Regions from separate parts of the Micromonospora sp. NPDC049240 genome, predicted to be linked through region 2. Evidence: riboswitches for the same ligand, from Rfam matches in the RefSeq annotation. Region 2 holds a riboswitch; each other region holds the start of a gene.
What was found. A riboswitch is a leader RNA that binds a small molecule or an ion and turns the genes downstream of it on or off. The one in region 2 is predicted to bind cyclic di-AMP.

Region 1 (2,253 bases), on a different contig from region 2:
AACGCGGTGCTGCTCGGCGCCGTCGCGGTCTACGTCCTGATCGAGGCGGTACGCCGGTTCGGCGAGCCGCCGGAGGTGCTCGCCGGACCGATGCTGGTGGTGGCCGTGCTCGGCCTGCTCGCCAACATCGCCGCGTTCGCGCTGCTGCGCTCCGGCGCCCAGGAGAGCATCAACCTGCGCGGCGCGTACCTGGAGGTGCTGGGCGACCTGCTCGGCTCGCTCGGCGTGATCGGCGCCGCGCTGGTCATCGCGGTCACCGACTGGTGGTGGGCCGACCCGCTGGTCGCGGTGGCGATCGGTCTGTTCATCCTGCCGCGCACCTGGCGGCTCGGCCGGGCCGCGGTGCGCATCCTGGTGCAGGCCGCGCCGGAACACCTCCAGGTGACCGCCGTGCACGACCGGCTGACCGCCGTGCCCGGCGTGGCGGAGGTGCACGACCTGCACGTCTGGACGCTCACCTCCGGCATGGACGTGGCCTCGGCGCACCTGACCACCGATCCGGGCGCGGAGGTCGCCACCGTGCTGGCCGCCGCCCGGGCCGCGCTGCACGAGGACTTCTCGATCGATCACGCCACGTTGCAGATCGAACCCGGAGCGTCCGCCGGCGCCTGCGGCCCGACCGGCTGGTAGTTAGGACAGACTTAAATTCGAGTGGCTATTGTTAGCTTATGCCGGTTTTGCCCGGTATCCGGTTCCGGGTGACGGAGCCGGCTCCGGGCAACGCCGGTAGGCTCGGTCGCGGCCGACCCGCAGGCGTCATCCGGCGCCGACGGAGCGGCCGTCGCCTAATCGCCCGCGGGGCGAGCCGGGGAACCACGTACGTGGGGTGCATCCGCGTCAGCGGTAGGGATCTTCCGTCCCGAACCCGTCAGCTAACCCGGTCGGCGGTTGACGGAAGGACACGTGAATGCCCCCAGTGGCACCTGTACGACGGACGGCCGCCCGGATGGCGGCCCTGCTCGTCGCGATGCTGACCCTCGGCCTCGTGACGGCGCCGGTCTCCCCCGCCTCGGCGGCGCCCCCGACCGGCCGGCTCGCCGCCGCGCCCGGTGACGACGACGAGGGCGGCACGCCGGCGCTGCGCGCCAAGCTCGATGCCGCCAGCAAGGGCTGGCTGGAGGCCAAGGCCGCGCTGAGCCGGTCGGTGACCCGGCAGAAGCAGCTCAACGAACGACTCGTGACGATCGACGCGGAGCTGGTCGAGCGCGACGCCAAGGTCGGTGAGATCGCCGAGGTGGCGTACCGTACCGGCCGGATGGGCACCGCCGCGGCGCTGCTCGGCAGCACCAGCCCGGAAGGCTTCATGGACCGGGCCGCCGCCCTGGAGACGGTCGCCGCGCACGAGGACCGGACGCTGCGCGAGCTGATCACCACCCGCGACGAGGCGATCCGCACCCGTACCGCGCTCGACGGCGAGGTCCGCGAGCAACGCAAGCAGGTCACGGTGATGGCCAAGCGCAAGGAGCAGGCCGAGCAGGCGCTGGAGGAGGCCAACAACCGGCCGTCCGCCAGCAGCGGCGGCGGCAGCAGCAGCGGCAGCGGGATCCGGGGCACCTCCACCGCGAACGCGAAGCCGGCCAAGCGCAACTCCGACGGCTCCTGGCCGGCCGAGTCGTGCAGCGTCAACGACCCGACGCCGGCCAGCGGCTGCATCACCCCACGTACGCTGCACGCGCTGCAACAGGCCAAGGCCGCCGGCTTCACCCGGTACGTCTCCTGCCACCGGCCCAGTGGCTCCGGCGAGCACCCGAAGGGTCGGGCCTGCGACTTCGCGGCCCAGAAGAGCGGCTTCGGCGGCGTGGCCAGCGGCGGCGACCGGACGTACGGCAACAACCTGGCCGCGTACTTCGTGCGCAACGCCGACCCGCTCGCCGTGCTCTACGTGATCTGGTTCAAGCAGATCTGGCTGCCCAGCAGCGGCTGGAAGTCGTACAGCGGGGGCAACGGCGACCCGTCCAGCGACCACACCAACCACGTGCACCTGTCGGTCTACTGAGCACTACGCCCCACGACGTACACCGGGTGTCGTCGCGCGGCCCACGACGTGGGCCGCGCGACGGGGCGACGATCGGGACATGAGACGACTCTCCCCCGCCGGCCGCAAGGCGCTGCTCACCGCGCACCTGGCCACCTCGCTGGGCTGGCTCGGCACCGACCTGACGCTGCTCGCGCTCGGCGTCGCCGGGCTGCGGGGCGCCGATCCCGACGTGGTCTACCCGGCGGCGGCGCTGCTGGTCACCTGGCTGTTCGCAC
Region 2 (2,253 bases):
CACGGCCGGCTTCATCGACCCGGGCTTCTCCGGCCACGTCACACTGGAGTTGTCCAACGTGGCGAATCTGCCGATCACGCTCTGGCCGGGCATGAAGATCGGCCAGCTCTGCATCTTCCGGCTCTCGTCGCCGGCCGAGCACCCGTACGGCTCGGCCGTCTACGGCTCGCGCTACCAGGGCCAACGCGGCCCGACGCCGAGCCGGTCCTGGCAGAGCTGGCGCACCTGGCCGACCCGCTGACGCCGAGCGTGGTTGTGAAGAGGGGCCCCCTGTTATGCGGAATGCGTTAACAGGGGGCCCCTCCTTACACCTCAGCCGGGGCGGCCGTAGCTGTTGATGTCGCCGTCGTCGACGCGCTTCATGGTGATGGGCTTGCCGGACTGGGAGGCGTGCACCACCCAGCCGTCCCCGACGTACATGCCCACGTGGTGCAGGTCGCCGTAGTAGAAGACCAGGTCACCGGCGCGCAGCTCGGCGCGGCTGACCCGCTTCGTCACGTCGTGCTGCTGGCGGGCGTTGTGCGGCAGCGAGACCCCGGCCTTCGCCCAGGCGGCCATGGTCAGGCCCGAGCAGTCGAAGTGGTCCGGGCCGGCCGCGCCCCACACGTAGATCTTGCCGATCTGGGCGCAGGCGAACTTGACCGCCACCCCGGCCGCGCCGCCCGGGTATCCGGCGGGACAGGGGGCCGGGCGCAGCGGGCCGCCGCCACCGTTGCCGTACACCTTGAGCCGCAGCTTCTGGAGCTTGGCGATCTCGGCGTCGATCTGCTTCTTCTTCGCCGCGAGCTGGGCCTCGGTGCGGCTCAGGTCGGCGACCATCGCGTCCAGCGGCTTCTTCTTCGCCGCCAGCTCGTCGCGCAGCGCGGCGATGTCGCGGACCTGCTCCTGCTGGTGGTGCGCGAAGCGGTCGAGCATTTCCAGGCCGGTGACCAGCTCACTCGGCGAACGGCTGCCCAGCAGCGCGTTGACGGTGGAGAGGTTGTCGCCCTTGTACGCGTCGGCGGCGAGCCCGCCGACCTGGCCGAGCGCGGCGTCTACCCGGGCCTGGAGCGGGGCGATCTGCCTGCCGAGCGCGTCGGCCTGCTTGCGGCGCACCGCGAGCTGCCCGCGGACGGCGTTGACCTGTTCGATGACGGGTTCGAGCTTGTTCCAGTCGCGGTCGATCTGGGCCTCGATCTCGGCGACCGAGGGTTCCGCGTGCGCCGCCGTCGCGCCACCGGTCAGGACGACCGCGGCGCCGACCAGGGCGGCGAGTGTGGTGGTGAAGCGGGACCAGCGGAAACGCGGCACGGCGGCGGACCGGTCGACCGACCGGCTCGACGTCGGCCGCGGGGCATGGTGGGCCACCGGGCGTCCGTACTCCTTCTGCCTGACCGCCTACCGGGTTAGCTGACGGGTTCGGGCGGGAAGGGAAGCGCCCTACCGCAGTGGCTGCGGATTCACCCCAGGAACCTGGGTCCCCGGTTCGCCCGTGGGCGACTCGGCGGTGTCGGGCCGTCACCGACCGGGCTGGACGGTGAAACATGCGGCCGACGACTGACCAGAGTAAGGATTCCCGTTATCGATCCGCAACCCGAACGGCCGTGACACTCCGTACCGGATGCGCCGCACGAACGTGAATGGAGATTTTCTTCGCGTTGGATTGCCTCCTGGAAAGGTATTGACCCCCACGGGTGGCTGGCGTGAGGGTGGGAACGCAGTGACCCCCATCCCTGTCCAGGAGGTTCGATGCACCTCACAGCCCCGCCGCCGAGCAGACGGATACTGCTCGCCGCCGCCGTGGCGACCGCCACCGCGCTTGCCACCACCGGCCCGGTGAGCGCCGCGCCGCAGGCGGACCGGCCCACCGGCGACCGTCAGCAGCAGTACGCAGCCGCGGCGGCCGAGTACGGCGTACCGCAGAACGTGCTGCTCGGTGTCTCCTACCTGGAGTCGAGGTGGGACACCCACCCGGGCCAGCCCAGCACCAGCGGCGGCTACGGCCCGATGCACCTGACCGACGCCGCGCACGTCCTGGCCACGCCGGGCAGCGCCCACGTCGACGAGGACGAGGACCCGCGCGGCGACGACGCCCGCCCGCTCCGGCTCGACCCGGCCACCGCCGCCGCGCCGACCCGGGAGACGCCGCTGCCGGCCGCCTCGCTCCAGACGCTCGACGCCGCCGCCACGCTCACCGGGCTGGACGCGCAGACGCTGCGCACCGACCCGGCGGCGAACATCCGCGGCGGCGCGGCGCTGCTGGCGTCGTACCAG
Region 3 (2,253 bases), on a different contig from region 2:
CTGGCCGGCATCATCATCGGCTCGCTGGGCGTGCTGGACGACGTCACGGTCACCCAGGCGGCCACCGTCACCGAGCTGGCGCACGCCAACCCCGACCTCTCCCGACGGCAGCTCTACCGGGCGGCCACCCGGGTGGGCCGGGCGCACATCGCGTCCACTGTCAACACCATCGTGCTGGCGTACGCGGGCGCCTCGCTGCCGCTGCTGCTCCTGCTGGTGGCCGACTCCCGCCCGGTGAGCGAGATCCTGACCAGCGAGTTCCTCGCCCAGGAGATCGTCCGCAGCGCGGTGGCGACCCTCGGTCTGATCGCCGCCGTACCGCTCACCACCGCGCTGGCCGCGGTCGTGGCCACCGCCGGGCGGCGCGGGCCGGCGGCCGGGGCGTCGCCGCCACCGCCGGGCCGGCCCCCGGCGGCCCGCGGCGAGGCGCTGGAGGCGCTCGGCGGGACGCCGACCGAACGGTGGCCCGACCGCCGGGGAAGTACGGATGTCGCATGGTGACACTCCGCAGCGTGACGGCGCGCGTGAAACGCGATGCTGGTCACGCTGGGCAATGTCGAATTCTCGCGATTGGTCGGCTTCCGGGCGTAGATCCCCGGTCGACATCTCGGGTAACCTCGCTGCCGGTCACCGCCGAAGGCGCGCACCCGCGCCTGCGGTGCCGCCGCCCAATCGCCTCCGGGCGAGCCGGGGAACCAGGTACATGGGGTGAATCCGCGTCAGCGGTAGGGGCCGCTTCCGTCCCGAACCCGTCAGCTAACCCGGTCGGCGGCCGACGGAAGGGAACACTGTGACGGCACCCCTGCGCCGCTGCTTGACACCCGTGGTGGCCGTGCTCGCCGCGCTCGCCGTGCTGGTCGGGCCGACCCCGGCGTCGGCGGCTCCGCACACCGCCGCCCCCAACCCCTCGGGGCACTCGGAGGACGACGACCCACCGCTGATCAGCGAGGCCGTCACCGCCGCCAACCGGGCCTACCTCCAGGCCAAGTCCAAGCTGGACACGTCGCGCAAGCGGCAGCTCAAGCTCGCGCTCGAGGTGAAGGCGGCGCAGAACGAGCTCGACGCGCTCAGCCCGCAGGTCACCGAGATCGCCGCGCAGTCCTACCGCACCGGTCGGGTCGGTGCGATGGCGATGCTGCTGGAGAGCGACTCGCCCGACTCGTTCGTCCGTCGGGCCAGCGCCCTGGACGAACTCAACCTGTTCAACGGGCAGCGGCTCGCCGCCATCAACGCGGTGAAGACGCGCGCCGAGCAGGCCAAGATCGCGCTCGACGCCGAGGTGCGCGAGCAGGAGAAGCAGACGAACGCGATGGCCCGCGAGAAGGTCGAGGCGCAGAAGGCGCTGAAGCTGGTCGGCGGGCTGGACTTCACCGGTGGCCTGGTCTCGGCCACCTCCCCGGTTGCCAAGATCGGCCCCGGCCGCACCGCCGACGGCGGGTGGAAGTCCGAGTCGTGCAGCGAGAACGACCCGACCACCTCCGGCTGCGTCACGCCGCGCACGCTGCACGCGTACAAGGAGGTCAAGCGCGCCGGCTTCAACCGCTTCGTGGGCTGTTACCGCCCCGGCGGGCCGTGGGAGCACCCCAAGGGCAAGGCGTGCGACTGGTCGTTGCAGAACAGCGGCTTCTCGCCGTGGCACAACAACGACACCCGCCGGTACGGCAACGAGGTGGCCGCCTTCCTCATCCGTAACGCCGACCGACTGGGCATCTACTACGTGATCTGGAACCGGCAGATCTGGTTCCCGGCGACCGGCTGGAGTTCCTACAGCGGGCCCTCGAACCACACCGACCACGTGCACATGTCACTGCTCTGACGCGTACGCGAGAAGGGGCCGCCTCCGGGCGGCCCCTTTCGTGTGTCCGGGGGTGGTCAGCCGGCGAGCGCCGGGTCCGCCGGTGCGGCCGGCGCGGGCACCGGGGCCGGGGACTGCGCCACCGTCCGCACCTCACCGCCGCTCAGCCGGTACGACATGCCGGCCACCGAGCACGCTCCCGCGGCCACCCGCTCGGCGAGCACCGTCGAGCGGGCCAGCAGGGTCTCCACGGTCTGCGCGATGTGGACGTCGATGATGCCGTCGAGGTCCTCGACCTCCTGCCGGGCGGCCCGGAGCAGGCTGGGCGAGACGGCGTCCACCACAGCGCCCAGGTGCCCGGCCGGCGCGGAGCCGGTGCGGACCGCCTCGCGGGCCGCCTGGACCGCGCCGCACGAGTCGTGGCCGAGCACCACCACGAGCGGCGTGCCGAGCACGGT

Region 1: linked by a shared signal. The riboswitch ahead of AB0B02_RS15675 (hypothetical protein) and the one ahead of AB0B02_RS10205 (NlpC/P60 family protein) in region 2 are both predicted to bind cyclic di-AMP.
Region 3: linked by a shared signal. The riboswitch ahead of AB0B02_RS02085 (hypothetical protein) and the one ahead of AB0B02_RS10205 (NlpC/P60 family protein) in region 2 are both predicted to bind cyclic di-AMP.

Annotation. Positions count from the first base shown of each region.
Region 1 covers NZ_JBEZCX010000009.1:114,597-116,849, forward strand. The annotation lists gene AB0B02_RS15670 (cation diffusion facilitator family transporter) at 1-630, shown strand, start outside; cyclic di-AMP (ydaO/yuaA leader) riboswitch at 773-903, shown strand; gene AB0B02_RS15675 (hypothetical protein) at 908-1,996, shown strand; gene AB0B02_RS15680 (hypothetical protein) at 2,076-2,253, shown strand, end outside.
Region 2 covers NZ_JBEZCX010000005.1:280,006-282,258, reverse strand. The annotation lists gene dcd (dCTP deaminase) at 1-241, shown strand, start outside; gene AB0B02_RS10205 (NlpC/P60 family protein) at 313-1,347, opposite strand; cyclic di-AMP (ydaO/yuaA leader) riboswitch at 1,361-1,496, opposite strand; gene AB0B02_RS10200 (peptidoglycan recognition family protein) at 1,729-2,253, shown strand, end outside.
Region 3 covers NZ_JBEZCX010000001.1:434,768-437,020, forward strand. The annotation lists gene AB0B02_RS02080 (YibE/F family protein) at 1-501, shown strand, start outside; cyclic di-AMP (ydaO/yuaA leader) riboswitch at 656-787, shown strand; gene AB0B02_RS02085 (hypothetical protein) at 791-1,816, shown strand; gene AB0B02_RS02090 (carbonic anhydrase) at 1,873-2,253, opposite strand, start outside.